3 regions of the Streptomyces sp. NBC_01334 genome follow, and region 3 is predicted to be linked to each of the others. Evidence: riboswitches for the same ligand, from Rfam matches in the RefSeq annotation. Region 3 holds a riboswitch; each other region holds the start of a gene.
What was found. Region 3 has a riboswitch for cyclic di-AMP ahead of OG736_RS21205 (M23 family metallopeptidase). Riboswitches for the same ligand answer to the same signal wherever they lie in the genome.
Positions count from the first base shown of each region.

Region 1: it holds a riboswitch for cyclic di-AMP, as region 3 does, so the genes downstream of both, OG736_RS07945 (C40 family peptidase) here and OG736_RS21205 (M23 family metallopeptidase) in region 3, are expected to answer to the same signal.
Region 2: it holds a riboswitch for cyclic di-AMP, as region 3 does, so the genes downstream of both, OG736_RS32270 (M23 family metallopeptidase) here and OG736_RS21205 (M23 family metallopeptidase) in region 3, are expected to answer to the same signal.

Region 1 covers NZ_CP130718.1:1,758,877-1,769,279, reverse strand. The annotation lists gene OG736_RS07985 (helix-turn-helix transcriptional regulator) at 1-2,305, shown strand, start outside; gene bioD (dethiobiotin synthase) at 2,302-3,024, opposite strand; gene OG736_RS07975 (adenosylmethionine--8-amino-7-oxononanoate transaminase) at 3,027-4,316, opposite strand; gene bioB (biotin synthase BioB) at 4,309-5,538, opposite strand; gene OG736_RS07965 (8-amino-7-oxononanoate synthase) at 5,686-6,813, shown strand; gene OG736_RS07960 (DUF397 domain-containing protein) at 6,860-7,111, opposite strand; gene OG736_RS07955 (helix-turn-helix domain-containing protein) at 7,121-7,981, opposite strand; gene OG736_RS07950 (ATP-binding protein) at 8,195-8,677, shown strand; gene OG736_RS07945 (C40 family peptidase) at 8,735-9,208, opposite strand; cyclic di-AMP (ydaO/yuaA leader) riboswitch at 9,212-9,382, opposite strand; gene OG736_RS07940 (hypothetical protein) at 9,766-10,071, opposite strand; gene OG736_RS07935 (ATP-dependent Clp protease proteolytic subunit) at 10,079-10,403, opposite strand, start outside.
Region 2 covers NZ_CP130718.1:7,173,976-7,184,378, reverse strand. The annotation lists gene OG736_RS32310 (sulfurtransferase) at 1-149, opposite strand, end outside; gene OG736_RS32305 (VOC family protein) at 370-1,170, shown strand; gene OG736_RS32300 (thymidine kinase) at 1,197-1,844, opposite strand; gene OG736_RS32295 (alkaline phosphatase family protein) at 1,895-3,106, opposite strand; gene OG736_RS32290 (DUF5998 family protein) at 3,106-3,702, opposite strand; gene OG736_RS32285 (bifunctional acetate--CoA ligase family protein/GNAT family N-acetyltransferase) at 3,875-6,688, opposite strand; gene OG736_RS32280 (HPr family phosphocarrier protein) at 6,867-7,148, shown strand; gene OG736_RS32275 (GntR family transcriptional regulator) at 7,374-8,069, opposite strand; gene OG736_RS32270 (M23 family metallopeptidase) at 8,258-9,001, opposite strand; cyclic di-AMP (ydaO/yuaA leader) riboswitch at 9,016-9,184, opposite strand; gene OG736_RS32265 (M16 family metallopeptidase) at 9,387-10,403, opposite strand, start outside.
Region 3 covers NZ_CP130718.1:4,747,214-4,757,616, forward strand. The annotation lists gene OG736_RS21175 (asparagine synthase-related protein) at 1-1,006, opposite strand, end outside; gene OG736_RS21180 (NsdA family TPR-like regulatory protein) at 1,713-3,137, shown strand; gene lhgO (L-2-hydroxyglutarate dehydrogenase) at 3,217-4,434, shown strand; gene trmB (tRNA (guanosine(46)-N7)-methyltransferase TrmB) at 4,529-5,371, shown strand; gene OG736_RS21195 (PrsW family intramembrane metalloprotease) at 5,463-6,980, shown strand; gene OG736_RS21200 (aldo/keto reductase) at 7,021-7,965, opposite strand; gene OG736_RS21205 (M23 family metallopeptidase) at 8,199-9,221, opposite strand; cyclic di-AMP (ydaO/yuaA leader) riboswitch at 9,231-9,397, opposite strand; tRNA gene OG736_RS21210 (tRNA-Met) at 9,720-9,793, opposite strand; gene OG736_RS21215 (dihydrofolate reductase family protein) at 9,865-10,403, opposite strand, start outside.

The sequences.
Region 1 (10,403 bases), 3.0 Mb from region 3:
GGTGACACGAGTGAACCCCCCGTCCGCGGACCGCACTTCGCCACCGGCGCCGCCGGACGCGGGCCCGCGCCCGGCCCCGGCGCTGTCCGAAGGCGTGCGCGTGCGCGTGCTGCGCCTCGTATACGGCGACCCGCGCGCGGCCGCCGAACTCGTCGCGAGGCTGACCGAACGACAGGCGGCCGGCTTCGACCCGCTGCCGGCCGAACCCGCCGACCTCGCCCCCGAGACGCTGCGCGCCCACCGCCGCGAGGTCCGCGCGCTGCCCGACGGCACCCGGCTGGTGCTCCTGCTGGCGGCCGCCGACCAGTACCCGGTGGCCACCCACGCCTTCCTGCGCGCCGTCGCCGCCGCCCGGCTCGACACCCGGCCCCTCGAAGCTGCGGAGGCGGCCGGGATCGCGTACGCCACGGCCGGCGGGGTCGGCTTCCGCGACGCCTGGACCCGGATCGCCGCCTACGAGACGGCCGCCCCGGCCGACCGGCGCGACGCACACCGGCTGCTCGCCCGGGTCCTGCACGGCGCGGCGGAGACGCCCCGGCGGTCCTGGCACCGGGGCGCGGGCGCACTCGGGCCCAGCGCGCGGCTCGCCGCGGAGCTCACGACGGCCGCCGCCCAGGCGCGCGCCGCCGGCGACCCGGCGCTCTCGGGCGCCCTCGCCGAACGCGCCGCCGCGCTCTGCACGGACCCGGGCGACAGGTCCCGGCTCCTCGCCCACGCGGCGACCGACGCCTGGCACCGCGGTGACGGCGACCGGTCCCGAGCCCTCGCCGCCCGCACCGACGCCGACGCCCTCACCGGCATCCTCGCCCTGCGGACCGGGCACGCGGGGGAGGCGTTCGACGCGCTGCTGGCCGGGGCGGCACGGGCGGCCGGGGCGCGGCCCGAGCCCGGTGACCCGGCACCGGGACGGGACGGCACCACAGCCTCCCCCGTCGCCTTCTCGCTCACCTCCCCGGTCACCTCGCGCGAGTCGGGCGAGGCGGCGGGGCCAGCCACCACGGCTCCCGTCACCCACTTCCTGGCCCGAGCCGCCGAAGCCGCCGTCTACACCGGCGATCTGCGTCGATGCCGTGAAGCGGCCCTCGTCGCGGGGCAGTCGGGCATCGACCCGCCCGGTGTGCTCGGCGGGATCGCGGCGGCCGTCGACGGACGGTACGAGGACGCGCGCAACCTGCTGGAGGCCACCGCCGGGCGGTGCGGTCCGGGCGGTGACCCCACCCTCCTCCTGCACGCGGGGATCGCCGCCCTGATGCTCGGCGACCACACCCGCGCCGCCACCGCCACGGTCCGGGCGGCCGCCGCGGCCCGCGCCCGGGGGGTCACCGCCGCCGTGTCCCAGGCCATGGAGTTCCGCGCCTACGCCGACTTCTGGACCGGCCGTCCGCGCGCCGCCGAGGCCGCCGCGCTGGACGCCCTGCGTCAGGCGTACGCCACCGGACAGGACAACGGCGCCTGCCATCTCCAGGCGGCCCTCGCGATGTTCGCCGCGCTCACCGGCGACGAGGACCTGTGCCGGGAGCGGGCCGCGGCCGCCCGCTCCTACGCCCTCGCCCACGCCCTGGGCCTGCCCGCCGCCCTGGCGCAGTGGGCGCTCGCCTTCCTCGACCTCGGCTCCGGCCGCTTCGACGCCGCCGCGGCCCGGCTGCGCGCGCTCGCCGCCTCGGGTCCGGGTCACGGCCACCGGGCCATCCGCCACCTGGCCACCCCGCACTATGTCGAGGCCGCCGTCCGCACCGGCGAGACCCGCGTGGCGCGCGCCGCGCACGCCGACTACGACCGCTGGGCCCGCGCCGTCGGCAGCGCCGACGACCTGGCCCTCAGCGCCCGCTGCCAAGCCCTGCTCACGCCGGGCGCCGACGCCGTCGAGCACTACCGCACGGCCCTCCGGCTGCACGCCGAAGGAACCCGAGCCTTCGAACGGGCCCGCACGGAACTGCTGTTCGGCAGCGCACTGCGCAGGCTGCGCCGCCGCACCGAGGCCCGCGACCGGCTGCACAGCGCCATGGAGGCGTTCGAGTCCTTCGACGCCCCGCACTGCGCCGAGAGCGCCCGCGCCGAACTGCGCGCGCTGGGCGCCCCCGCGGCCCCCACCCGCGGCGACCGGCGCCCGACGGCCCACCTGACCGCCCAGCAGCTCCTGGTCGCCCGGATGGCGGCCGACGGCGCCACGAACCGCGAGATCGCCGCCCGCCTCGCCCTCAGCCCCCGCACCATCGACCACCATCTGCGAGGCGTCTTCACCCGCCTCGGCATCCGCTCCCGCATCGAACTCGTCCGGCTGCTCGCGGACGCGGACGGCGGTTAGTCCCCGGAACCGGTCCGCTTCCGGAAGGCCTCCGCCTCCCACGTCCCGTCCAGCCGCGGCGCCAGCCAACCGGGCGCCACGGTACGGAAATCGCCGGGTGCGAGAGCGCCGGCACCCGACGGCAGCGCCCCCAGCAGCGGGGCCCCGGCCACCTCCGGCAGATCAGCGACATTGCAACGCGAGGCCAGATCGGGGGAGTCGGGCCAGCTGCCGATCACGACCCCCAGCAACTCCACTCCTCGGCCTCGCAGTTCACGAGCCGTCAGTTCCGTGGTGTTCAGTGTGCCGAGGCCCGCCGAGGCCACCACCAGCACCGGCGCCCGCAGCAGCTGTGCCACGTCGGCCAGCGTTCCGCCCGCTTCGTCGAACCGTACGAGCAGCCCGCCCGCCCCCTCGACGAGCACCAGGTCGTGCCCGGCGGCCAGTTTCTGCGCCGCCTCCGCCACGTCCTGGGGTCGCACCGCCGCCAGGCCCGCCCTGCGCGCCGCCGTCGCCGGAGCCAACGGCTCGGGATAGCGGGCCACTTCGGCCGTCGTCACCGTGCCCGCGAGCCGGGCCACCTCGTCGGCGTCCCCGCGCTCGTCCGCGCGTACGCCGGTCTGCGCGGCCTTGAGGACGGCCACCGTCCGCCCCGCCGCGAGCGCCGACGCGGCGACCGCGGCCGTCGTGACGGTCTTGCCGACCTCCGTGCCCGTCCCCGTGATCACCAGGATCGGCATGTTCATCCCTCCCGCGCCGCGGCACACACCGCGCGCGCGATCCGTGCCACGTCCGCGTCACCGGTGACGTACGGCGGCATCGTGTAGATCAGGTCGCGGAACGGCCGCAGCCAGACACCCTCGCGCACCGCGGCCCGGGTGGCGGCCGCCATGTCCACCGGGTGGTCGAGCTGGACGACGCCGATCGCGCCGAGGACCCGGACGTCCCGCACGCCCGGGATCTCCGCCGCCGCGGCGAGGCCGTCCCGCAGCCCCGCCTCGATCCGCTTGACCTCGGCGAGCCAGTCCTGCCCGAGCAGCAGCTCGATCGAGGCACAGGCGACGGCCGCGGCGAGCGGGTTGCCCATGAACGTCGGCCCATGGGCCAGCACCGGAACCTCGCCCCGCGAGATCCCGTCGGCCACCCGGGACGTGCACAGCGTCGCCGCCATCGTCAGATAGCCGCCGGTCAACGCCTTGCCGACGCACATCACATCGGGTGTCACCGCGGCGTGCTCCGCCGCGAACAGCGCGCCCGTGCGCCCGAACCCGGTCGCGATCTCGTCGAACACCAGCAGCACGTCGTGCGCGTCGCACGCCTCGCGCAGCACCCGCAGATAGCCGGGGGAGTGGAACCGCATCCCGCCCGCGCCCTGCACCACCGGCTCCACGATGACCGCGGCCAGTTCGTCGGCGTGCCGCTCGATCGTCTCGCGCAACAGGTCGGCGTACGCCTCCTCGAACTCCACCGGAGGCGGGTCCACGAAGACCTGCCGGGGCAGCACCCCGGTCCACAGGTCGTGCATCCCGCCCTCGGGATCGCACACGGACATCGGCTGCCAGGTGTCGCCGTGGTAACCGCCGCGCCAGGTCAGCAGGCGCCGCTTGGCCGGGCGGCCCAGCGAGCGCCAGTACTGGAGGCACATCTTCACCGAGACCTCGACCGACACCGAGCCGGAGTCGGCGAGGAACACATGCTCCAGACCGTCGGGCGACATGTCGACAAGGAGCTTCGCCAGTCGTACGGCGGGCTCGTGGGTGAGCCCGCCGAACATCACATGACTCATCCGGCCCAGCTGGTCGCGCACGGCCTCGTTGAGCACCGGGTGGTTGTAGCCGTGGATCGCCGACCACCAGGACGCCATGCCGTCGACCAGGTCACCCGAGCCGTCCGCCGGCCGCAGCCGCACCCCGCTCGCCGACTCCACGACGAGCGGTTCGGCCCGGCCGGGCATCGGACCGTACGGATGCCACACGTGCCGCCGGTCGAGCTCCAGCAGCTCGGGCACCCCGAGCCGGGGCAGCTCAGGCATTGGGCGCGAGATCGGTACCGGCGCCACGCCGGCGTACGGAGACCAGGTCCGTACGGGCCTCGCCGACCGCCGCGGCCGGGGCCGACGCCGGGGCGGAGCCGCACACACCGCCGCCCGCGTGGGAGCCGCAGCCGGCGTCCTCGTGCGAGCCGCACCCGGAGCTCTCGTGCGAGCCGCAGCCGGCGCCCTCGTGGGACCCGCAGCCCCCGGCCGCCGTCGCCCGGTGCTCGGGCAGGGTGACCTGTTCCGCGCCCTCCACCTCGAACCCGGCGTCCGCGATCATCTCCAGGTCGGCCTTGCCGGCCTGGCCCTCGGTCGTGAGGTAGTCGCCCAGGAAGATCGAGTTGGCCAGGTGCAGGGCGAGCGGCTGCATCGTGCGCAGATGGACCTCGCGGCCGCCCGCGATGCGCACCTCGACGTCCGGGCAGACGAACCGCACCATCGCCAGGATGCGCAGACAGCGCTGCGGGGTCAGGTTCCACTCCTTGGCGAGCGGGGTGCCCTCGACCGGGATGAGGAAGTTCACCGGAACGGAGTCCGGGTCCAGCTCGCGCAGCGAGAAGACGACGTCCACCAGGTCCTCGTCGGACTCGCCCATGCCGGCGATCAGGCCCGAGCACGCCGACAGACCCGCCGCGTGCGCCTTCTGCACCGTGTCCACCCGGTCGGCGTACGTGTGCGTGGTCGTGATCTCCCCGTACGTGCCCTCGGACGTGTTCAGGTTGTGGTTGTAGGCGTCGGCGCCCGCCTCGCGCAGCCGTTCGGCCTGGCCGTCGGAGAGCAGGCCGAGACAGGCGCAGACCTCGACGCCCTCGTTCTGGTCCTTGATCGCCTTGATGGTGCCGGCGACCCGGTCGACGTCACGGTCCGTCGGACCACGCCCGGACGCCACCAGGCAGACCCGCTTGGCCCCGCCCGCCAGACCGGCCGCAGCCGCCTGCGAGGCCTCTTCCGGCTTGAGCCAGGTGTACTTCAGGATCCCGGCCGTGGAGCCGAGCCGCTGCGAGCAGTAGGAGCAGTCCTCGGGGCACAGCCCCGACTTGAGGTTGACGAGGTAGTTGAGTTTCACCCGTCGCCCGAACCACTGCCGGCGCACCCGGCCGGCCGCGGCCACCACGTCCAGCACGTCGTCGTCGGAAGTGGCCAGCACGGCCAACGCTTCCTCGCGGGTCGGCAGCTCGCGCCGAAGCCCCTTGTCCACCAGCGTGTTCAGCAGGTCCATGAGAGCCGATCCTGTCCTACGCACCCGCTCCGGGCCAAGGTAGGGATCGCACAACACACCGGGTTCGACGTGTGGGTATTGCCACACCGTGGGTGGGCGGTCGGGCCGCTAGTGTCTGTCCGCTACCTACAAAAGCCCGGAGGACCCATGGCGTTCGGCTGGATCGACGAGCAGGCGGAGCTGCGGCGCCGGGCCGGACTCGTGCGGACACTGCGGCCCCGCCCGGCAGACTCGCCGCTCCTCGACCTGGCGAGCAACGACTACCTGGGCCTCGCCCGCCACCCCGAGGTCACGGAGGGGGCCGCGGCGGCCGCCAGGACCTGGGGCGGCGGCGCCACCGGCTCCCGGCTCGTCACGGGCACCACCGAGCTGCACGGCGAACTGGAGCGGGAGCTTGCCGAGCACTGCGGCTTCGAGGCGGCCCTCGTCTTCTCCTCCGGATACGCGGCCAACCTCGCGGCGGTCACCGCGCTGGCCCCGCACGGGTCGCTGATCGTCTCCGACGCGGGCAACCACGCCTCGCTGATCGACGGCTGCCGGCTGGCCCGCGGTACCACCCACGTCGTCGGGCACGCCGACCCGGACGCGGTGCGCAAGGCGCTCGGCACACACGACGGCCCGGCCGTGGCCGTCTCCGACACGGTCTTCTCGGTCGACGGCGACGCCGCCCCGCTGGCCGCCCTGGCGGCCGCCTGCCGGGAGTACGGCGCCGGACTGGTCGTCGACGACGCCCACGGGCTCGGTGTGCTGGGGGACGGCGGGCAGGGTGCTCCGTACGCGTCCGGTCTGGCGGGCGCCGACGACGTCGTCGTCACGGTCACGCTGTCCAAGTCGCTGGGCAGCCAGGGCGGCGCCGTGCTGGGTCCCGCGCGGGTGATCGAGCATCTCGTGAACGCGGCCCGGACCTTCATCTTCGACACGGGCCTGGCCCCGGCGGCGGCGGGGGCGGCGCTGGCCGCCCTCAGGCTGCTGCGCCGGGAGCCGCAGCGCGCGGCACGCGCGCGTGCGGTGGCGGGCGAGCTGCACGCACGCCTGACGGCCGCGGGCCTGGCAGCGGTGCGTCCGGACGCCGCGGTCGTCTCCGTGCGTGCGCCGTCCCCGGAGGGGGCCGTGCGCTGGGCGGCGGACTGCCGGTCGGCAGGCCTGGCCGTGGGCTGCTTCCGTCCTCCCTCCGTGCCCGACGGCATCTCACGCCTCAGGCTGACCGCGCGTGCGGACCTCTCCGGGGCCGAGCTGGAACGCGCTGTACGGGTGATCGGCGAAACACGACCATGAGTCGGCGTGACACGGCCGTGGACCGCCTCTGACTGCTGCGGTGCGGTCAGCGGACCCGTGAGACCCCCGAGAACCCGGCCGTGAAGCCCGACCAGCTCTCGGGGGAGAAGAGCAGGGCGGGTCCGGCCGGGTCCTTGGAGTCGCGTACGGCGAGCAGACCGGCCCAGGGGCCGGAGGCCGGCCGGGCCGTCTCCACACAGTTGTTCGCTCCCGTGCTGTAGCTGCTGCGCAGCCACCGCACCTCAGGGAGACGGTCGGGATCGGTACTGGAAGGTACGTTCCGCGGTGGTGCGGACATGGTGCCTCCTTACGCGCCGTCGGCTATCGCGGCGATGTAATCCGATGAGTCCCCGGGCGAAAGGGCGTGCGCCCGAAGGGCGTTGAAGGCCTCGGTGTAGGCCTGGAGGTCTTCTTTCCGTTCGAGATAGAGGCTACTCGTCAAGTGGTCGAGAACAACCACGTCCAGATCAGAAGTGCGCGAAAATGAGAAGATAACGAAAGGGCCAGTTACCCCGATATGCGCTCCGGCGGCGAACGGCAGCACCTGAAGCCGAACTTGGGGCAATCGGGCGGCTTCCACGAGCCGACCGAGCTGTCGTGCCATCACCTCGGGCCCGCCCACCTCCCGTCGCAGCACCGCCTCGTCCAATACCGCGTTCAGTTCCAGCGGTGGCTGCGCGCGCAGCACGTCCTGGCGGGCCAGCCGGACCTCCACCAGGGTGTCGAGCTGGTCCTCGTCGCCGCCCTCCACGGATGCCCTGGTCACCGCGCGCGCGTACTCGGGCGTCTGCAGCAGCCCCGGTACCACCGTCGTCTCCAGGGTGCGCATCGCGCTCGCCTGCGACTCCAGACTGATGAAGTCCCGGTAGGTGGGCGGCAGCACCCCGCGGTACGCGTGCCACCAGTGGTCCCGGCCGCCACTGCCGTCGTCGCCCGCCAACGCCAGCATCAGCTCCCGCAGTTGCGGATCCGCGACACCATAGGCGTCGAGAAGTAACCGCACATCGGCCGGTTTCGATCCACTGATACCGGTCTCGATGCGGCTCACCTTGGACTGGTGCCAGCCCACGAGCCGGGCCGCCTCACCACTGGTGAGGCCCGCCTGGGCGCGCAGATTGCGCAGTTCGACGCCCAGCTTCCGGCGGCGCACCGCGGGGCCGTGCTGCATGGGCTCCTCCTTACTCCTACCGGGCCGACCAAATACGCTCTGCCGTCGCAGAGTTCACCGCATCGGGCGACAGATATATGCATATCCTGGTGGATCCCACCCGTGACCGGCGCGGTAATGGCAGTCTGGCGAAGAAGCACCAGTCCGGGACCGTACTCGAACCATCCGCGCCGTGTCGGGCTCCCGGTCCCGTGGGAAAGGGTCGACGTCGCCATGGCAGATCACCTGGAAGCATCCGTCACTCTGCCGAGCGATCCCGCCTCGGTCTACGCGGCTCGCGTATTCGTGGCCGGCGCCCTCGGGGAATGGGGTCTGCCGGCGGACGCGGAGATGGCCGACGCCATCCGGCTGATCGTCTCGGAACTCGCCACCAACGCCGTACAGCACACCTTCGGCCAGTCACCCACTTTCACGGTGGACCTGGTCCTCGACCGTGACGAACACCTGCGCGTCGGGGTCACCGACAGCCACCCGCGCTTCCCCAAACGACTGCCGGCCGCCGTCCAGCAGGACAACGGCCGAGGGATGGTGATCATTCGATGGCTGACCGCGGAGTGCGGCGGCAGGCTGAGAGTGCGGCCCACCCGGGAGGGCGGCAAGACGGTCACCGTCGAGCTCCCGTGGGCCGTCCCGGCGGCGGAGCCGGTGGCCGGTGCCCTGGCGGCCCCGGCGGAGGGTGAGCTCCCGGGGCGATGAAGGCGCGTCAGGACGCCCCCACCGCCCCGGGAAACCAGCCCGTGACCCTGGCAGGCCCTAGCGGACCCGGCCGTACCAGACGCTCTTGGTCCAGATCTTCTGGAGCTTCACCACGTCGCCGGTCTTCGGCGAGTGCCAGATCTTGCCCTTACCCGCGTAGATCCCGACGTGGTAGACGTTCGAGCCCGAGTGGAAGAACACGAGGTCGCCTGCCTTGCGGCTCGACGCCTTGATGTGCTTCGTCTTGTTGTACTGCTGGGACGCCGTCCGGGGCAGGCTCTTGCCCGCCTTCTTGAACGAGTACAGCGTGAGCCCGGAGCAGTCGAACCTCTTCGGCCCGGTGGCCCCGTACTTGTACGGGGCACCCTTCTTGGAGGCCGCGATCTGGAGCGCCTTCGTCGCCGGTGTGGCGGCCGCGGCGTCGGGGGCGAGCCCCGGGACCACGACCGAGCCGCCCACGGCGGCGATGGCGAAAGCCGAGGCCGTACCGGCCCGGGCCATGAGCGACGGGACACGATTGAGCGCAGTCATGCGCAACCCTTCGTCAGCCGCCTGTGAAGGATGACCTGTCGGATTCGGGCTGGCGAAGTTGCCCGGCCGCTGCTGCGGCTTCACCCCAAGGGCTGCTCGGCCCGGTCATGGCGTGACCGTTCCGGCGACCCGTCGTGCTTGGGTCCTCCACTCCTGCCGATGCACTCCTGTCGACCGGTCATCCGGGCGGCGGCAGGACTCGGCGTCCGCCCGGACCGCCCCGCCGCTTGTGGCGGGGGCTTGTCGTCAGTCAGGGATCTTGGCTCACCGATGTCCGAAAATCCCAACGGAACCGGGGATTTGTGGGGTTACTCACCACTCACCCGTTCGGGTGGACACCCTGATGGGCGATCAGGTGTCAAGGCGCCTCAGGGGCTCCCACCAGCGGTGGAGCCCGCTATTCCGCCCGAAGAGCGCCCTTTTGCGCAACCGCGGAGGGGTCGGGGGAGCAGTAGACGCTCCGCTGAACGGGGGTACCTCTTCTGGGCCGTTTCAACTCCGGTCCGGTCGTCACGTCCTGGGCGTGAGCGGTCCGGACCGGAGGTGGATCCGTCGGGTCAACTGTCGGAGAGCGGAGGCAGCGTGACGCGCGCAGTACGGCGCTCCCCGTCGAGGACGCGCAGCGCCCGCGCGAGCGTCGGCGCGTGCAGCTCGTTCTCGCCCCGCTGGTGCATGAGCGTCAGCGCGTCGCGCAGCGCGGTCGCCTTGGTCACCAGCGCCTGGGCGGCGCGCAGTCCGCGGTAGGTGTCGCCGTGGTGGGCGGGGTTGATCCGCCCGAGCAGGTCGACCACGTCAAGGTAGCCGTCGATCAGCTCGGCCTCCGCGCGGGTCAGCGCGGGCAGCGGCGGCAGCTCTGGCACCATCGGCGGCTCACCTCCCGCCGGGCGCGCCGGCCGAGGCCTTGCGGCTGGGGATGATGCCGTCCACCAGGCCGTACTCCACGGCCTCCTGGGCGGTGAGGAACCTGTCCCGCTCGATGTCCGCGGCCACCTGCTCCGGCGTCCGGCCGGTGTGCCGTGCGAGCATCTCCTCCAGGCTCGCGCGGATGCGGGCCAGCTCCTCGGCCTGGATCGCCAGGTCGCTCGCCTGCCCCTGGACGGGCTCGGGCAGGGACGGCTGGTGGATCGTCATCCGCGCCCCCGGCAGCGCGTACCGCTTGCCCGGCGTGCCCGCCGCGAGCAGCACCGCAGCGGAC
Region 2 (10,403 bases), 2.4 Mb from region 3:
TGCCCGGCCTCGTACGCGGCGCGCCCGTCGAACGGCGGCTCCCCCGCCGCCTTCGCCACGCTGAGCTGCCAGCGGACGTCGAGGACGACGGGCGGGTTCTCCCCCGCCAGGTCGCCGGCCAGTTCCGATGCGGTGATGATGGCGTTCATGGTCACCATCCTCGCGCACGGGGTGGCCCCATCGCTCATGTCCGGCTACTCTGCTCGGCCGGACAGGCTCGATCACGCGGCGTGCGGGATCGAGCACATGCCGTACAGGCGATCGACATACGGCGACAACCACACGTAATCCAAAGAGAAACCCCCTATCAGGCATCCTCCGAGGGCGGAAGCGACACGGCCACCGCAAGGGGCTGAGGAGAGAGTGACGATGACCGAGGCAGGTGGGTCGGCCGGCCCGATCGGCGCAGCACACGCCCGGTACGCGCCCGGTACACCCTGCTGGGTGAGCCTGATGGCGCACGGGTTGACCGCGACGCAGGAGTTCTACGGCGAGCTGTTCGGCTGGGAGTTCCGGCCCGGCCCGGAGCAGTTGGGGCCCTATGTGCGGGCGGTGCTCGACGGCCACGAGGTGGCCGGGATCGGTCAGCTGCCCCCGGACCGCCACCTCCCGGTCGCCTGGACGCCCTATTTCGCCGCGGCCGACGTGGACACGACTGCCGAAACGGTCCGGCTGTGCGGCGGCACGATCGGCGTCGGCCCGCTGGACGCCCCCGACGCCGGACGGCTGGCCATCGGCTCCGACCCCTCCGGCGCCGTCTTCGGCGTCTGGCAGGCGGCGGGCCACGTCGGCACCGCCATCACCGGCGTGCCCGGCACCCCCGCCTGGAACGAGCTGACGACCTACGAGGCCGCGAGCGTCCGCAAGTTCTACGAGACGGTCTTCGGCTACGAGGAGACCGTGGTGTCCGCCGACTTCGACCACGTGACCCTGCACGTCGCCGGCCACCCGGTCGCCGGCATCCACGGGGTGGGCGCCGCGCTGCCCCGGGACCGGGGACCGCACTGGACGACGTACTTCGAGGTGGCCGACACGGACGCGGCGCTCGGCCTCGTCGTCGATCTCGGCGGGCAGGTCCTCGAGCCGGCCCAGGACAGCGAGCACGGGCGCGTGGCGGGCGTGGCCGACCCCGAGGGGGCCCACTTCTCCCTGATCCAGGGGCCTCGGTGAGGGACGGTCCCCGAAGCCGCCGGCATCTAGACCGGCTGCACCGGCAGCACGTCCGGCGACAGGGCCGCCGCCCGCGCCGACGCCGAGGTCATGCGGCGGCGGTGATGGCGCCTGCACAGGACCTCGTAGCCGACCGTGTCCGCCTGGTCGACGTCACCGACGACGACCTGGGCGCCCTCCACGACCATGACCCCGCCCACCGTGCGGGCGTTGTGCGTGGCGCGGGCGCCGCACCAGCACAGCGCCTCGACCTGGAGGACCTCGACGCGGTCGGCGAGTTCGACCAGCCGCTGGGAGCCGGGGAACAGCTTGGAGCGGAAGTCGGTGGTGATCCCGAAGGCGTAGACGTCGATGTCCAGGTCGTCGACCACACGCGCGAGCTGGTCGATCTGCTCCTCGGCCAGGAACTGTGCCTCGTCCGCGATCACGTAGTCCGCGCGGCCGCCCTGCGAGAGGTGGTCGACGAGGGAGGCGTAAAGGTCCTGACCGTCCTCGACCTCGACCGCGTCGGTGACCAGGCCCAGGCGGGAGGACAGCTTGCCCTCACCCGCGCGGTCGTCCCGCGTGAAGATCATGCCCTGGAGGCCGCGCGAGGAGCGGTTGTGCTCTATCTGGAGAGCCAGCGTCGACTTCCCGCAGTCCATGGTTCCGGAGAAGAAAACCAGCTCGGGCATGGGGAGTTGAGCGCCTTTCGGTGAAGGTGGAGAAGAAACGGTTCTGGGCGTCAGGAGCGTACTTCGAGCAGCGGGACCAGCTGCTCGGCAGGGGTCATCGAGCCGTGGTTGCCGACCATCGCCGACTCCTTGGGCTCCCGTTCGGAGGCGATGATCAGGACGTCGTCCCGGGCGGCCGCGATCACGTCGCCGAGGCGGGCGTACACCCGCTCGTCGACCTGCGGCCCGAACCAGCCCGCGGCGATCGCCTCGTCGCGCGAGGCGATCCAGAACTGCTCGCCGAGCACCTCGCGCCAGCAGGTCAGGACGTCGTTCTCGGCGCCCGGTACGGCGTAGACATGGCGGGCGCGGCCCTCGCCGCCCAGCAGGGCGACCCCGGCGCGCAGCTCCCAGTCCGCGTCGAAGTCGATGCGGTGTTCCTCGTCGAAGGGCACGTCGACCATCCCGTGGTCGGCGGTGACATAGAGCGCGCTGCGCGGCGGGAGCTGCTCGGCGAGGCGCTGGACGAGCCGGTCGACGTACATGAGCTGGCCGCGCCAGGTGTCGGAGGCGACGCCGTAGCGGTGCCCGGCACCGTCCAGTTCCGCGTAGTACGTGTAGACGAGGGAGCGGTCGCCGGCGGCCAGTTGCTCGGCGGCGAAGTCCATGCGCTCCTCGCCGGTCAGCCGCCCGTGAAACGTTCCGCCACTGAGCGCGACCTTGGTCAGCGGGGTGTTCTGGAACGTGGGGGACGACACCTGGGCGGCGTGCACACCCGCCTCGTGGGCGAGCTGGAAGACGGTGGGGTACGGCTGCCAGGCGCCCGGGGCCGTCCACGGCTGCCAGCGGAGCTGGTTCATCAGGGCGCCGGTCGCCGGGTTGCGCACGGTGTAGCCGGGCAGGCCGTGCGCGCCCGGGGGAAGGCCGGTGCCGACGGAGGCGAGGGAGGTCGCGGTGGTCGCCGGGTAGCCGGCGGTGAGCGGACGTCCGGTGCCGCCGCGCGAGCTGCCGAGCAGCGCGTGGAGATAGGGCGCCTCGTCGCGGTGGTCCTTGATCTGCTCCCAGCCGAGGCCGTCGATCAGGAAGACGCAGTTGCGGTCGGCCGGGGTCAGCTCCGGGATCGCCGCGGTCGTGCCGGGTACGCCCATGCCCGCGGCCAGCGTGGGCAGCAGGTCGGCGAGGGAGCCGGAGCCGTACTCGGGGACGGGCGCGGAGCCGACCGCGAGCGGTTCGGGGAAGTCCCAGGGGGCGGAGTCGAAAGGGGTGGGCACGGAGCGCGACATCAGCGGGTTACGTCCGCTGTCGCCTCGGACAGCGACTGCGCGAAGACGAGCGCCTGGCGGACCGTCTCCGGGCCGTCGCCGGCCTCGCTCACACGCAGGCTGAGGTCGTCCGCCGTCGAGCTGCCGGTGTAGCCGTGGTCGGCGTCGCAGTTGGGGTCACCGCACGCGGCCGGCTCCAGGTCGATACGGGAGACGGCGCCCCAGCCGATGGTCAGCACGATCTCGCGCGGCAGGGTGCCCGGCGTGTACGACTCCGGGTTGGCGACCACCCTGCTGAGGACGACGGACGAGATCCGGCCGAGCTTCACGGACTCCGTGGACGTCGTGGCGTACGGCGTCGGGGAGGTGGTGTCGGCGGCCTGCTCGTCGGTGTGGCTGACGATGAAGCGGTTGCCGGTGAGGACCAGCACGGTCACATGCCGGCGCACCTCGTTCTGGTCGAACGTGGTCTCCTGGTGGACCAGGTACGACCGGATCGGCTCGCCGCCCACAGCGGCCTCCACCGCCTCGGCCACGAGGGCCGGGTAGTAGCCGCTGCGCTCGATCGCCGCGCGCAGCCCCTGGGTCGTCGTACTGGTCTTGGCCATGCCCTCCATCCTACGGGGACCCACTGACTGCGAGGCACCGCTCAGGACCGCTTCGGTACGTCGGCGGCGGCCGGGGCGCGCTCCGTCCGTGCTCCGCGGGACGCACCTCCCCGGGGCGGGCCGCCGTCCGGGCGGCGCGTCCTCGCGCGCGTGCCCGAGGACGGGATCCCGGGCGGTCCGCTCAGTACGTCGGCAGCGTCCTCGGTCCGAGGTCGTCGCGCGCCGGCGGGGGTGCGAGGCGGACGGAGGCGCCGAGGACGCTCAGCCCGTGCGGGGCGACGACGACCGGCTCCAGGGTGACCGCGACGACCTCGGGGTGGTCGTCGACCAGCCGGGACACCCGCAGCAGCAGCTCCTCCAGGGCGGCGGTGTCGACGGGCGTCGAGCCACGCCAGCCGAAGAGGAGCGGGGCGGTCCGGATGGACCGGATCAGCGAGGTCGCCTCTCGGTCGGTGACCGGAACCAGCCGGTGCGCCATGTCTCCGAGCAGCTGCGAGGCGGCCCCCGCGAGCCCGAAGGACAGTACGGCTCCGGCCGCGGGGTCGATGACCGCGCGGACGACCGTGTCGACCCCGCGCGGTGCCATCGCCTGGACGACCGGGCGGATCTCCTCCGGCTTGCCGAAGAGCTCGGTCAACTCGGCGTACGACCGGCGCAGTTGCTCCTCGTCGGCCACATCGAGCCGTACGCCGCCCAGGTCGGCGCGGTGGCGCAGGTGCGGGGCGGTGGCCTTGAGGGCGACGGGGTAGCCGAGGGCGGCCGCGGCCCGCGCCGCCTCGTCCGGGGTGGGCGCCGGGATGGCCCGGCGGGTGCGGATGCCGTAGCGGCCGAGCAGCTCGCACGTCTCGTCGGTGCCGAGGGTCAGGCCCTGCCCGCGCGCGAGGAGCCCGCCGATCAGTTCGGCGGCGCCCTTCTCGTCGATGTCCTCGTACTCGGGCACCTTGCCGGCGTCGGCCGCCTCGCGCCGCCAATGGGCGTACTTCACGGCCTCCGCGAGCGCGCGGACCGCGCGTTCGGCGGCGGGGTAGGCGGGGATGAGGTGCGCTCCCTCGGGTGCCGCGACGGCGGTGGGCACCGGCTGCGCGCCGTCGGGGACGTCGGTACGCGCGCGTGGGGCCGCTTCGGCGCGCGGTGCGGTGCTCGTCGCGGCGGACAGCGCCATGGCGAGACCGCCGAGTTCCACGTGCACGACGAGCACCGGTTTGGCGGGAGCTGACGCCGCGGCCGACCGCAGGGCCTCCGCGAGTTCCGCGTCCCCGGGCGACCGCTCGCCGATCGCCGGGATCGCCGTCACGACCACCGCGTCGCACGTCTCGTCGGCAAGCGCCCGGGCCAGCGCCGCGTGGAAGTCCTGGGCCGACGCCTCGGTCGTCAGGTCCAGCGGCGGCAGCGGACGCAGCCCTTCCGAGAGACAGGCGTCGTACGTCAGCAGGCCCAGGGACTCGGAGTTGCCGAGAATCGCCACCCGCGGGCCCGTCGGCAGCGGCTGGCGGGCGAGCAGCAGGCCCGCGTCGACCAGTTCGGTGATGGTCTCCACGCGGATCACGCCGGCCTGCCGCAGCAGCGCCGACACCGTCGCGTGGGGCAGCCGGGTCGCCCGTACGGCGTGCCCCTGCGGGGCGGAACCGGCGCCCTGGACGACGACCAGGGGCTTGGCCGCCGCCGTGCGCCGCGCGAGGCGGGTGAACTTGCGCGGGTTGCCGATGGATTCCAGGTACATGAGGGCGACGTCGGTGTCGGGGTCGTCGTACCAGTACTGGAGGACGTCGTTGCCCGAGACGTCCGCGCGGTTGCCGGAGGAGATGAAGGTCGATACGCCGGTGACGCCGGTGACGCCGCCGCCACGCCGGTGGAGGCGGGACAGCAGGGCGATGCCGATGGCGCCGGACTGGGCGAACAGGCCGATCCGGCCGGGTCTCGGCATCTCCGGGGCCAGCGAGGCGTTCAGCCGCACCTGGGGGGAGGTGTTGATGACTCCGAAGGCGTTGGGGCCGATGATCCGCATGCCGTACGCGCGTGCGTGCCGGACGAGTTCGCGCTGGCGCTCCCGCCCGTCGGGGCCGCTCTCGGCGTAGCCGGCGGAGAGGACCACGAGTCCCTGCACGCCGTGCTCGCCGCACTCGGTGACGGCCTCGGGGACCTGCTCCGCCGGGACGGCGACGACCGCGAGGTCGACGGGCGCCGCTATGTCGCGCACCGAGCGGTGGGCGGGCACCCCGTCCAGTTCCTTCAGGTCCTCGGGGAAGGCCTTGTTCACGGCGTACAGCCGCCCGGTGAAGCCCGCCTCGCGGAGGTTGCCGAGGACGCTCCGGCCGACGCCGCCGGGGCTGCGGCCGGTGCCGACGACGGCCACGGAACCGGGCGCCAGCAGCCGCCCCACGGAGTGCGCCTCGGCCCGCTGTTCCCGCGCGCGCTGCACGGCGACGGAGCGCTCGGTGGGTTCGAGGTCGAACTCCAGGCGTACGACGCCGTCCTCGAAGCTGCGCTTCTGGGTGTAGCCGGCGTCCGTGAACACCTTGATCATCTTGTTGTTGGCGGGAAGCACCTCGGCCGCGAAGCGGCGGATGTCCCGCTCTCGCGCCACGGCCGCGATGTGCTCGAGCAGCGCGGAGGCGACACCCCTGCCCTGGTGGGCGTCCTGGACGAGGAACGCGACCTCGGCCTCGTCGGCCGGGGCCGAGGCGGCCATGCCGTCGGCACCAATGCGGTCATAGCGTACGGTGGCGATGAACTCGCCGCCGATCGTGGCCGCGAGTCCCACCCGGTCCACAAAGTCGTGGTGCGTGAAGCGGTGGACGTCCTTGTCGGACAGGCGCGGGTAGGGCGCGAAGAAGCGGTAGTACTTCGACTCGTCCGAAACCTGCTCGTAGAAGCTGACCAGGCGCTCGGCGTCATCGACGGTGATGGGGCGGATGCGCGCGGTGCCGCCGTCGCGCAGCACCACGTCGGCCTCCCAGTGGGCGGGGTACTCGTGCCGGTCCGACGCGCTCTGCATGGGGCCCAGAGTACGGCTCGCGTACGACAACGGCGCGAGGCAGTCTGTGGAGGACGCTCGTCGGATCGAGGCCGCGATCCGACGACCATGTCGGGAGGGGACACACGACCCCTCCCCTCACACGCTTCACGTGTGGAACACTGGTCTAGACAACCTGAACACTGAAGGGCAGCATCACATGGCTGAGCGCCGCGTCAACGTCGGCTGGGCCGAGGGCCTTCACGCCCGCCCCGCTTCCATCTTCGTCCGGGCCGCCACGGCCGCAGGTATCCCGGTGACGATCGCCAAGGCCGACGGCAACCCCGTCAACGCGGCCTCCATGCTGGCCGTTCTCGGCTTGGGCGCCCAGGGCGGCGAGGAGATCGTCCTCGCCTCCGAGGCCGACGGCGCGGACGTCGCCCTCGACCGTCTGGCGAAGCTGGTCGCCGAGGGCCTCGAGGAGCTCCCCGAGACCGTCTGAGCGCGCGGTCCCCTCTGCGCCTGAGCCGCCGCCGCTCTCGCGGATGTGGTTGCGCGTCGTCGGGGTCTCTCAATTGACGGTGGCGGTGTTCGTCGCTTCAAAGGTGTCGACCCGCCAACCCCGAAGGGCTCGCCCGAATTATCGGGCGAGCCCTTCGTATTTCCCTTTACGGGCAGCAGAAATAATCCCCCGCGAATTATCCCCTCTTTGTATACGGCCCTCGTGTTAATGCCGCAGACCCGTCATGTTTACGGGAGGTTGCGAAGTCCTCACACGGTCGGCGCGCTCGGGTCCGCCGGAAAAGCGCAGCCGGTGCGCGGCCGTCGCGCGCTCGGTGTGCAGCGCCGTGATCGCCCGCGCGCGCTCGCCGTCGCCGCGCGCCACCGCGTCCACGATCGCGCCGTGCTCCGCCCAGGACTCCACGGGGTTGGCCGGGGCCTCCACCGCGTACATCCAGGCGATCTTGTGGCGCAGCTGGGTGAGCATCGACGTCAGGGCGTGGCTTCCGGAGGACTGGGCGAGCGTCTCGTGGAACCAGCCCCCCAGCGAGCGCAGATCCTCGCTGTTGCCCCGCCTGGCCCGCTCCTGGCCCAGCCGGACGAGGCCGCGCAGCACCTTCAGATGGGCCTCGGTGCGCCGCTGGGCGGCCCGGGAGGCGCCGAGCGGCTCCAGGAGCATGCGCATCTCCAGCAGGTCGGCGGCCTCCTGCTCGGTCGGCTCCGCGACGCACGCGCCCGCGTGCCGCCGTGTGACGACGAAGCCCTCGGCCTCCAGCGTGCGCAGCGCCTCTCGGACGGGAACGCGGGAAACGCCGTAGCGGCGGGCGAGGAGTTCCTCGGTGAGGCGGCTGCCGCGCTCGTAGACACCCGCGACGATGTCGTCCCGAATGGCCGTGCACACCGAGTGCGCCGGAATACGCATGACGGACCTCCGCCTTAATCCCCGTGAAACGTCGACGATTGACGTGTGTTCCGTGACTCTATTGCAATGGGCGGGGATTTCCGATGGCGGGCCGGAATCCAGGGATATTTTTTGGACAGCAGGGCCTCGAAAACGGCGAAAGCCCCGGCCGGGAGGGCCGGGGCAAGACGATCTGTCGCCGTGGGTCGTCAGACGTTCACGCCGTGCGTGCGGAGGTAGGCGACCGGGTCGATGTCCGAGCCGTACTCCGCGGTGGTGCGGGCCTCGAAGTGCAGATGCGCACCGGTGACGTTGCCGGTGGCACCGGACAGGGCGATCCGCTGGCCCGGGGTGACCTGCTGGCCCACCGACACCTCGATGGAGGACAGGTGACCGTACTGGGTGTACGTCCCGTCGTTCATCTTGATGACGATCTGGTTGCCGTACGACCCGCCCCAGCCGGCCTCGACGACGGTGCCCAGGCCGACCGCGTGCACGGTGGTGCCGCTGGCCGCGTGGAAGTCGATGCCGGTGTGGCTGCCGGAGGACCACAGGGAGCTGCTGGCCTGGTAGCTGGTCGACACGTAGGAGCCGGTGATCGGCGAGACGAAGGTGTTGAGGCGCTTGCGCTCGGCCTCGCGGGCGGCACGCACGCGTGCCTCGCGCTCCTCCACGGCCTTCTTGGCGGCGGCCTGCCGGGCGGCCTCCTCGAAGGCCGCGTGCTTCTGCACGGCGACCTGGTCGTCGATCTGCTCGACGACGGACTCGCCGGCGGTGACCACGGGGATCAGCCCGGTCTGCTCGGGGGTGGGCTCGGCGGCGAAGGCCGGGGTGGAGGCGACGGTGGCCATGACACCGGTGGTGGTGAGCGCCGCGATGCCCGCCGCGCGGACGCTGCTGCGCTGCATCCGGCTGGGCCGACGGTGCTTCCCGGTGGCGCAGGTGAACGCCATGAAGTTGGGGGTGTCCTTTCCTTCCCTCTCGCCTACCGGGTTAGCTGACGGGTTCGGAGCAGGAAGGTCTCCTACGGACCCCCTCGCGTTCACGCGCGGGCGTCCGATTCACCCCAGGGACTTCACAGGTGGGTCCCCGGCTCCCCTGGCTCGCGCCGTACGGGGACTCGGCGATGACTGTCCGGTGCCGCGGCTGCGGCGCACTGCCTGACGAACAGCCCGCATGACGCTAAGCGGCGCGGGTTTCAATCCTCAAACGGATCCCGGTTTTTGTAGCGCATCCCACAGGGCAGACAGGCAACCTCCGCATCAATTCGGACATACGGAGGCCCTGGTGACGCTTTCGTCGACCAGGGCCCCCACACGCGCGTGCCGTTGCCGGGATCTACTCCGCGGACACGACCTTCACCTCGCCGATGCCGAGGGCCTCGACCGGCTCCTTGATCTGGGCCGCGTCACCGACGAGGACGGTCACCAGACGGTCCACCGGGAAGGCGTTCACGGCCGCCGCGGTGGCCTCCACCGTGCCGGTCGCGGCGAGCTGCTGGTACAGCGTGGCCTGGAAGTCGTCGGGCAGGTGCTGCTCGACCTGGTCCGCCAGCGTGCCGGCGACGGCCGCGGCGGTCTCGAACTTCAGCGGCGCCACACCGACCAGGTTCTGCACGGCGACGTCACGCTCGGCGTCGGTCAGCCCCTCGGCGGCGAGGGTGCGCAGCACCTTCCACAGGTCGTCCAGAGCGGGGCCGGTGTTCGGGGTGTCGACGGAGCCGCTGATGGCGAGCATCGCGGCGCCCGAGCCGTCCGGGGCGGACCGCAGGACCTGCCCGAACGCGCGGACACCGTAGGTGTAGCCCTTCTCCTCGCGCAGGACACGGTCCAGCCGGGAGGTGAGGGTGCCACCGAGGCAGTAGGTGCCGAGCACCTGCGCGGGCCACACGCGGTCGTGCCGGTCGGCGCCGATCCGGCCGATCAGCAACTGCGTCTGGACGGCGCCCGGACGGTCCACGATGACGACCCGGCCGGCGTCGTCGGCGGTCACCGGCGGCACGGGCCGCGGCTGGGCCGAGGAGCCCGTCCAGGCGCCCAGGGTGTCGCCGAGGAGCGCCGCCAGGTCGACACCGGTCAGGTCGCCGACGACCACGGCGGTGGCCGTGGCGGGACGGACGTGCCTCTCGTAGAAGGCGCGTACGGCGGCGGAATCGATCTTCTCGACCGTCTCCGCGGTGCCCTGGCGCGGCCGCGACATCCGCGCGGTGGCCGGGAACAGCTCCTTGGAGAGCTCCTTGGCGGCGCGCCGGGAGGGGTTGGCCAGCTCGTGCGGGATCTCGTCCAGGCGGTTGCGGACGAGGCGCTCGACCTCGCTGTCGGCGAACGCGGGGGCCCTGAGGGCGTCGGCGAGCAG
Region 3 (10,403 bases):
CCGCCCGTTCCAGCTCGGCCTCGCGTCCGCCGACGGCCAGGTCGTTGAAGGTGACGGCCAGCAGCCGCTCCCCTGCGCCCGTGCCGTGCCCCAGAAGCGTGCCCGGCATGCCGGGCAGACCCGCCGCGAGGAGCGCCAGTGTGCCGGAGGCCGGACCGCCGGAGAGGTCGGCGCCGATGCCCGGAACGGGCATCCCGCGCGCGGCACGCCGTTCCGCGGGCCCCATGCCGGGCACGGGGCCGGGGTCGATGTCGGGGACGTGCCGGGGCGCGGCCAGACGCGCGCGTACCGCCTCGATGAGCGCGTCCCGTACGGCGCCGACCGCGCTCTCCGGGTCGGCGAGGGGCGCCGCCACGGCGAGCGAGGCGACCTGCTCGTACCCGGCGATCTCACGGGCCCCGGCGCGAAGGATCAGCGCGTGCCCCGGCGGAATGCGGTGCACGCCGTCGTACGGGGTGGAGTCGTGCAGGGCGGCCGGTACGTCGGGGGCGGCCAGGAGCGCCGCCAGGTGTCCGAAGTCGAGGTTGGCCTCGATGAGGTCGGCCAGCGGCAGCGCCGCCGTCGCGTACGCCGTGCCACCGGCCCAGGGAGTGTGGAACACCGGGCGCGCGCCCGCCAGATCGCCGCAGACGGTGATGCGCCGGCCGACCTGGACGATCGCCGTGTAGCTGCCCGGCCAGGCCGTCAGATGCCGAAGTGCCCCTCCGCGCGCGGCGAACAGTCCGACGCGCAGCTGTTCGTCGGTCGCGCCGCAGGTGCCGAGGACCGCGACCCGGGTCTGGGCGTCGGCCTTCACCACCCGCACCTCGTCGGGGCGCCAGTCGCCGACGGCCCACAGCGGATCCGGGTCGCCCCACAGGAGTTGGGAGCCGACCGGGTGCAGGGTCTCGCCGTCGTGGCCGACCCGCCCTCCGTACGCCGCGTCGTCGTCGTGACGGCCGTCGTGAGCAACGGATCCGCCCAGCGCGCCCGCGGCGGTGCTGCTCCATCCCACCAACCACCGCATGGACGCCTCCACAGGCTGTGGACAACCGAGTGCACCGTACGAACGGTTCACCATGCTGCCACGAAGAACGCGCTGCAGAAGGAGGCGGCGCCGCTCGCGATCCGGGGACTGCGCCCGCGTCAACTCGTCGGCGGCCCTGCGGGAGTCGCTGCGCACCCCGGCGTCTGCGACGTGAATGCGCCCCCGGTACGCTCCCCCAAGACGCCCTGCGCGCCCTCGATTTCCGTGGTGGGAGGCGTTGTACCCCGCAGAACAGAGGGTCGATTTTCGGCCAAATCCCCGTTGCGCGCCGCGCGTCGAGAACGTCCCGCGCAGGCTTCGCACACGCTCCGTACACACGCGCGTGCCCTGTAAGGCTCGCGCCGGTCCGGGAGACGGACGCCGCCTCCCGGACCGTTCCGCCGCCCGCGGGGATGAAGGCGGCGGTGTCCCCCAGCCCACTGGATCCAGTACAGCGGGCCGACCCACGCACGGCCCATGGAACCGCTCCCGTGGTGGCCGGAGAAGAGCGCACGGCCGGGCGCACGGCCACACAGCGGGAGCACGCCGCGACGGTCCGTACCGGCGCCCCGGCATTCGTACGGACCACAATCCCGCCAACCGGAAGAATGCCCCTTAACGCTTGGGATGCGGCGAACTACGCTGGGTTTACGAATGCCGCATGGTTATGCCAGCGCGGCAGCCGTCTGTGTCGAGGGGTGGCGCAATGTCCAGGGAGCAACGCGGGCCGAACGAAAAACTCGGCGCCGTTCTCGCCCTCGCGGGAATCAGCAACGCAGGACTCGCGCGACGCGTCAACGATCTTGGCGCTCAACGCGGGTTGACTCTTCGCTACGACAAGACGTCCGTGGCGCGCTGGGTGTCGAAGGGCATGGTGCCGCAGGGCGCCGCGCCCCACCTCATCGCGGCCGCCATCGGTCAGAAGCTCGGCCGTCCGGTGCCGCTCCACGAGATCGGCCTGGCGGACGCGGATCCCGCGCCCGAAGTGGGCCTCGCCTTCCCCAGGGACGTCAACCAGGCCGTGCGCTCCGCCACGGAGCTCTATCGCCTCGACCTCGCCGGCCGCCGGGCCGGTTCCGGGGGCATCTGGCAGTCGCTGGCCGGATCGTTCGCAGTAAGCGCGTACGCGACGCCCGCCTCACGGTGGCTGATAACCCCGGCCGACAGTTCGGTGGCGCGCGACGCACACCTCGTCGAGGAGTCCGGCGCACCGCTCAAAGTCGGCCACAGCGATGTGCAGAAGCTCCGTGAGGCCGCCGAGGACGCCAGACGCTGGGACTCCAAGTACGGAGGCGGCGACTGGCGTTCTTCCATGGTGCCGGAGTGCCTGCGGGTGGAGGCGGCTCCGCTGCTGCTCGGCTCGTACTCCGACGAGGTCGGCCGGGCCCTGTTCGGGGCGAGCGCCGAACTGACCCGGCTCGCGGGGTGGATGGCCTTCGACACCGGTCAGCAGGAGGCCGCACAGCGCTACTACATCCAGGCGCTGCGGCTCGCCCGCGCGGCGGCCGACGTACCCCTCGGGGGGTATGTGCTGGCCTCCATGTCCCTCCAGGCCACCTACCGCGGCTTCGGCGACGAGGGCGTCGATCTCGCGCAGGCGGCCCTGGAGCGCAACCGGGGGCTGGCCACGGCCCGCACGATGAGCTTCTTCCGGCTCGTCGAGGCACGCGCGCACGCACGCGCCGGGGACGCGCATGCCGCCGGCGCGGCGCTCAAGGCCGCCGAGGGCTGGCTGGAGCGGTCCCGTGACGGCGACCACGACCCGTCCTGGCTGGGCTTCTACTCCTACGACCGCTTCGCCGCGGACGCCGCCGAGTGCTACCGCGATCTGAAGGCGCCGCGTCAGGTGCGGAGGTTCACCGAGCAGGCGCTGTCGCAGCCGACGGAGGAGTTCGTCCGGTCGCACGGGCTGCGGCTCGTCGTCTCGGCGGTCGCCGAACTGGAGTCGGGGAACCTCGACGCCGCCTGCGCACAGGGGGTGCGGGCCGTGGAGGTGGCCGGGCGTATCTCCTCCGCCCGCACCACCGAGTACGTCAAGGATCTTCTGCATCGGCTGGAGCCCTACGGCGACGAACCCCGGGTGGTGGAACTGCGCGAGCGGGCCCGGCCCCTGCTGATGACTCCGGCGTAGGACGGCGCAGGACCCGCAGGACGCCCGACCCGGGTTTGAAGGCACTGTCAGTGGCGCAGTGCACTATCGAAGCCGGGAGGTGGTGTACGTGTCGAAGATCGCTTACGACTGTGATGTGCTCGTGGTCGGCGGGGGCATCGTCGGGCTGTCCACGGCGTACGCGATCACGCGTGCCGCGCCGGGTACGCGGGTGACGGTGCTGGAGAAGGAGCCCGGCGTCGCCCGGCACCAGACGGGGCGCAACAGCGGGGTCATCCACAGCGGGATCTACTACCGGCCGGGGTCGCTGAAGGCGCGGTACGCGGTGCGGGGCGCGGCGGAGCTGACGAAGTTCTGCGCGGAGTACGGCATCGCGCACTCCGTCACCGGCAAACTGATCGTCGCCACGGACCGGGCCGAGCTGCCTCGGCTGCACGCACTGGTGCAGCGCGGCCGGGAGAACGGGATTCCGGTCCGGGAACTGGGCGCCGCCCAGATCGCGGAGTACGAGCCCGAGGTCCGGGGACTCGCCGCCATACGCGTACGGACGACGGGGATCTGCGACTACACGGCCGTCGCACGGCAGCTGGGCCGGGCCTCCGGGGCGGAGATCCGGTACGGCGCGCGGGCCGTGCGGATCGACCGGCGGCCGGAGCGCGGGGTGGCGGTGCTCACCGCGCGCGGTGACGTCGTACGGGGGCGGGTGCTGGTGAACTGCGCCGGGCTGTACTCCGACGAGGTCGCCCGGCTGACGGGGGACGAGCCCGAGGTGCGGATCGTGCCGTTCCGGGGCGAGTACTACGAGCTGGCGCGGCCGGAGCTGGTGCGCGGGCTGGTGTATCCGGTGCCCGATCCGGCGTTCCCGTTCCTCGGCGTCCATCTGACCAGGGGGATCGACGGGGGCGTGCACGTCGGCCCCAACGCCGTGCCTGCGCTGGCCCGGGAGGGGTACGGCTGGGGCGTCGTACGGCCCCGCGAGGCGATGGCGACGGCGGCCTGGCCCGGGGTGTGGCGGATGGGCCGGCAGCACTGGCGGTACGGGGTCGGGGAGCTGCGGCGGTCGGTGTCGAAGGGGGCGTTCGTGGACGCGGTGCGCCGGCTGCTGCCGGCGGTGGAGGAGGGGGACCTGGTGCGGGCGGCGGCCGGGGTGCGGGCGCAGGCGGTGCTGCGGGACGGCGCTCTGGTGGACGACTTCCTGATACGGGAGGGGCCACGGACGGTCCACGTGCTGAACGCGCCCTCGCCGGCGGCCACCGCCTCTCTGCCGATCGGGCGGGAGGTGGCCCGCCGGGCCCTGGGAGCGCTGACCGACGCTTGAGCGGCGGGGTGCCGCGCTCACGGAGGCGGCGGTCGGGTGCCGGACTCCCGGCCGCGGCAGGCACCGCGAGCCGACCCGTAAAATCGACACCACTGTGTCTGATTCCGTGAGCACCCCCGAAGCCCCCCAGCCCTTTCCCGGTGGCGAGCACCACCCGGGCGAGTCCGTTCGGCACACCCGGGCCAAGGGGGAACCCAGGTTCCCCGACGGGCCCAAGGCCGATCCCGCCGGGTCGCACTTCGAGCGGCGGATCCGGAGTTTCCAGCCCCGGCGCAGCCGGGTGACGGCCGGGCAGGCGGACGCGTTGCAGCGGCTGTGGGCCAAGTGGGGGCTCGACATCGACGGGCACGCCGTCGACCTCGCCGAGCTGTTCGGCGACGACCGTCCCGTCGTGCTGGAGATCGGCTTCGGCATGGGTGAGGCGACCGCGCAGATGGCGGCCGCCGCCCCGGACACCGGCATCCTCGCGGTGGACGTGCACACGCCCGGCCAGGGAAATCTGCTCAACCTCGCGGACCGCACCGGGCTGACCAACGTCCGGGTGGCCAACGGTGACGCGATCATCCTGCTGCGCGAGATGCTGCCGGCGGACTCGCTCGACGGGCTGCGCGTCTACTTCCCCGACCCCTGGCCGAAGAAGCGCCACCACAAGCGGCGCCTGATCCAGCCAGAGTTCCTCGACCTGGCCGCGACCCGGCTGAAGCCCGGGGCGACCGTGCACTGCGCCACGGACTGGGAGCCGTACGCCGAGCAGATGCTCGAGGTGCTGACCGCGCACCCCCACTTCGAGAACACCCGGGCCGACGGCGGGTTCGCGCCCCGGCCCGAGTTCCGGCCGCTGACCCGTTTCGAGGGACAGGGGCTGGACAAGGGTCACGTCGTGAACGATCTGCTCTTCCGTCGCGTACAGCATCGCGTCCGGCCCGGGGATCGCTGACCGCCCAGGGGCCGATCAACAAGATCGGCCAAGGGATCACCGACCGACCTCCACCTCCACCACAGTCCTCTCCCTCGTTAGGGTCGATGCCGTGGCCATCAGTCCTCCGTTTCCGCCCTGTCCGCCGCATCCCGGCGGCGCACCCGAGGACGGTGTGCTCCGGCACGCTCACTGGTGGCAGCGCAGGAGAGTGCGGTACGGGGCGCTGATCACCCTGCTCACGCTGTCCGGCCTGGTCATCCTCGCGCTGGTGCGCGAACAGACCGGTACGGAGGGATTCCTGGTCGGGCTCGGGCTCGCCGTGCTGCCCGTGCCGCTGCTGGTAGCCGCCTTCCGGTGGCTGGACCGGGTCGAGCCGGGACCCTGGCGGAACCTGGTCTTCGCCTTCGCCTGGGGCGCGTGCGCGGCAGCGCTGATAGCCATCATCGCCAACAGTTTCGCGACCAGATGGATAGCCACCGCGACCGCCGACCCGTCCAGCGCGGACACCCTCGGGGCGACCGTCATAGCGCCGATCGTCGAGGAGTCCGCGAAGGCCGCCGCCGTCCTGCTGGTGTTCCTCTTCCGCAGGCGGGACTTCACCGGGATCGTCGACGGCGTGGTCATAGCCGGGGTGACCGCCACCGGCTTCGCCTTCACCGAGAACATCCTCTACCTCGGCACCGCCTTCGGCACCGACCAGCTCACGGGCGACACCGGCATCGCCTCGGTCACCGCCGCGACCTTCTTCGTCCGCGTCATCATGTCGCCGTTCGCGCACCCCCTGTTCACCGTCCTGACCGGCATCGGCTTCGGCGTCGCCGCGCTCTCCGGGGACCGCCAGCACCTGCGGCGCGGGCTGGTCCCGCTGGGCGGGCTGCTCCTCGCGATGGGCATGCACGCCCTGTGGAACGGCTCCTCGTCGTTCGGCGAGTTCGGGTTCTTCGCGGTGTACGCGGCGATCATGGTGCCCGCGTTCGGGCTGCTGACCTGGCTGGTGGTGTGGACGCGGCAACGCGAGCTGCGCACCGTACGCGAGGAACTGCCCGCCTACGCGGCCGCCGGCTGGCTCACCCCGGCCGAGCCGTTCGCGCTCGGCTCGATGCGGGCCCGGCGACTGGCCCGGGAGTACGCCGGCCGTCACCTCGGCAAGCCGGCCGCGCGGGAGGTCGCCCGGTACGAGGCGTACGCGACGTCCCTCGCGTTCCTGCGGCATCGCGGCCGACGGGGGCGGGCCGGCGCCGACTTCCTCGTACGCGAGCGGGAGTTGCTCAACGAACTGTGGCGGCGGACGGACGTCGCCCGGCCCGCGCTGGAGCACGCGGCCCGGATGACGGCCCCGCCGGTACGGGTGGCCGCGCCGCCCTGGCCGGTCCACGGGGCGTACGGGTACGGCCAGGGTCCGGCCCACGGCCAGGGTTACAGCGCCGGGTTCGGCCATCCGACGGCGCCGGTGTACGGCAGTCCGGCGGCGCCGTCGTACGGGTACGGGTACGGGTACGGGTACGGGTACGGCTACCCCGCGGCACACATCCCCGGACCCGGGCACGGACCCGGACACGGCCCATCGCACGGACCCGGACCCGGATATCCGGCGGAACCGTATCCCGCTCCCCACTCGCACCAGTAGGCCCGGCTGGGCAGGCCGGGCCGAGGCCCTGGTCGGGTCGTCAGACCGAGGCGCGGGTCAGCCGGGTGATCTCCTCCGCCGTCAGTTCCAGCTGCGCCACCCCCAGCAGCGCCGGCAGCTGCTCGACCGTCCGCGCGGAGGCGATCGGCGCGGCCACCGTGGGCTGCGCGGCGAGCCACGCCAGGGCGACCGTGGGGATCCGGGTGTCGTGAGCCTGGGCGATCTCGTCCAGGGCGGTGAGGACGTTCCGGCCCCGTTCCGTGTCGAGGTGCTTGGCGGCGCCGGCCGCGCGGGCGCTCTGCACGGTCGTACCGGGCCGGTACTTGCCGGTGAGGAAGCCGGCGGCCAGGGCGAAGTACGGGACGGCGGCGAGGCCGAAGCGGGCGGCGAGGTCCTGGAGTCCGCCCTCGTAGGTGTCGCGGGAGACCAGGTTGTAGTGGGGCTGGAGGGCGACGTACCGGGCCAGGCCCTCACGGTCGGAGAACTCCAGGGACTCCTGGAGGCGCTCGGGCGTGATGTTGGAGGCGGCGATGTGCCGCACCTTGCCCGCCCGCACCAGTTCGTCGAGCGCGCCGACGATCTCCTCGACGGGCACTTCGGGCTTGTCGAAGTGCGTGTAGTAGAGGTCGATGTGGTCGGTGCCCAGACGGCGGAGCGAGGCGTCGGCGGCGGCCTTGATGTTGTCGGCGGACAGGCCGGGGAACTCGGGGTGCTGGCTCACCTTGGTGGCGATCACGACGTCGTCGCGGTTGCCCCGGGCCTGCACCCACCTGCCGATGATGGTCTCGGACTCACCACCGCTGTTGCCCTCGATCCACGCCGTGTAGGAGTCGGCGGTGTCGATGAAGTTGCCGCCCGCGGCAGCGTAGGCGTCGAGTACGGCGAAGGAGGCCGTCTCGTCGGCGGTCCAGCCGAAGACGTTGCCGCCGAGGGAGAGCGGGAAGACCTCGAGGTCGGAGGAGCCGAGCTTGCGAAGAGAAGTCATGCTTCGTGTCAACGGGCGCCGACGGCCCGCCCATTCCAGGCGTGACGCGAAGAACATGTGAACAGCACGTAGGACCGGCACCCATGCCCGGCACGGACCGGCAGCCCCGACGCGGAGGGCGTCGGGGCTGCCAGGTGGATCAGGGTGACCGAACGAACCGGCTCAGGGGGTCCGAAGCAACGGCTCAAGGTTCGGTTCCCGGACGGCCGGCTCGGGGGCTCCGGAGGGACGACTCAGGGGTTGAGGCCCTTGTCGCGCAGCCAGGCCGCCGGGTCGATGCCTTCGGCGCTGCCGCCCGGGTGGACCTCGAGGTGGAGGTGGGCCCCGGTGACGTTCCCGGTGGCGCCCACCCGACCGATCACATCGCCGGTGGCGACCTTCTGGCCGACACTGACGCTGATCGACGACTGGTGGCAGAACCACAGCTCGGTGCCGTCGTCCAGGGTCAGGATGGTGCGGTAGCCGTACGAACCGGCCCAACCGGCCTCGGTGATGGTGCCGCTGTGGACGGCCTTGATGAGCGTGCCCGTCGGCGCGGCGAAGTCGAGACCCGTGTGGTAGCCGGAGGACCAGAGCGAACCGGCCTGACCGAAGGTCGAGGTGATCGTGTACGAGGAGGTCGGCAGCGTGTACTGCTTGGCCAGCTCGGCCAGGCGCGCGGCCTCGGCCTTGGCGGCTGCTTCCTCGGCGGCCTTCTTCTTCGCGGCGGCGGCCTTGGCCTCCGCCTCCTTCTCGGCCTTGGCGGCGGCGTCGGACTCGGCCTTGGCCGCTGCGGCGAGAGCCTTGACCTCGACCTGGGACTGCTGCGACTCGGCCTGCGCCATGATCCGGCTGCGCAGTGCCTCGCCGGCGTCGGCGGCGCTCTCCTCGGTGTCCACGGCGGCTTCGGAGCCGAAGCTGGCGAGGGCCGGCGCGGCTTCCGGGGCGGGCTCGTCGTCGGAGATGAGCGAGCCCACGTTGGGCAGGTCCGGCATCGAGATGGAGACCGGGGCCTTGCCGGTGTTGGCGCTGGCCATGCCACCCGCGCTGACGGCGGCTATGACGCCGACGCCGAGAACGGTGGAGCTGCGGGCGAATCCGCCGCCGCGCTGCTTGGCGACGCGGTGCTTGCCGCGTACCGGGCGAGTGGACTCCGCGGTGGGGTTCCACTCCTCCCAAGGTCCCTCGTCGGTGCGGTAGCCGCCGTAGCCGAAGGTCTCGGTGGACCGCTGGCTGGGCGCGTACGGGGCCTCGGGGGCAGGCGGGTTGGACGCCACGCGGGCGCACTCCTTTCCTTCCGTCGCCTACCGGGTTAGCTGACGGGTTCGGAGCGGGAAGGTCTCCTACGCGCGTATACCGGTCGTGGACTCTGCGAGTTCACGACGGCTTCCGCGTGATTCACCCCATGGTGGTGGTTCCCCGGTTCCCTTGCGGGATTCGGCACGTGCCGCACGGAGCCGACTCTGGTGCCGGCTGGGACGACCGCGCTGCGTTATCGAACGTTAATAGACCCGGGGGTGGGTTTCCAAGCTGTTCCTCTTGATCAACAACATTTCTGGCCTGGACTTTTGGGCTACCAGCGGTGAAAAACGGGCGAGTTGACCACGCCTCGACATACCCCGGAAACGCTTCATCAGTCACAGGAGTTTTGATGGTGACTCAGTCGTCATGCGCAGGGCGGTCGACCGGTCACCAAGAGTGAGGAAGCGATCGACGGGGTCGACGAAAACGCCGAAGGCCGGAACCCTTTCGGATTCCGGCCTTCGGTCCATCAGTAGCGGGGACAGGATTTGAACCTGCGACCTCTGGGTTATGAGCCCAGCGAGCTACCGAGCTGCTCCACCCCGCGGCGATGAACACAACTGTACGCCATCAGCGGGGCGGAAAGCACATCGGTTGATCCGCGGGGCCCCAGCGGCCTCACAGGAGGTGGCGGTTCGGCTCCTTCGCCCGCTCCTCGTACTCCGGGAGGACGAGGACGTCGACGCCCCGGGCCGTCAGCAGACCGGTTCCGTCCGCCTCGGTGACGAAGGTGTCCGGCTCGCGCCAGGCCGTGACCACCCGGCGCACCCCTGCGTCGAGGATGAGGCGGGCACAGGGGGCCGGGCGGGAGGAGCGGCGGGCGCACGGTTCGAGGCTGCTGTAGACGGTGGCGGTGGGCAGCCGGGGGTCGGCGGGGTCGAGCTTCGCGAGGGCGGCCTCTTCGGCGTGCACGACCGGGTCGCCGGCCTCGCGGGAGTGGCCGCGTGCCAGCTCCGTGCCGTCGGCGGCCACGATCACCGCGCCCACGCTGAAGGCGGTCTCCGACGGCGGGCAGTCGGCGGCGAGTGCGCAGGCGAGGGCCAGCCAGTGCCGGTCGGCCGCGGCGGGCAACGGTCCGGCACCGGGGGCGGTGGGCTCGTAGCGGTTCAGGACGACGTCCTCGATGCGCCGGGTCTCCAACAGACGCAGGCGCCCGC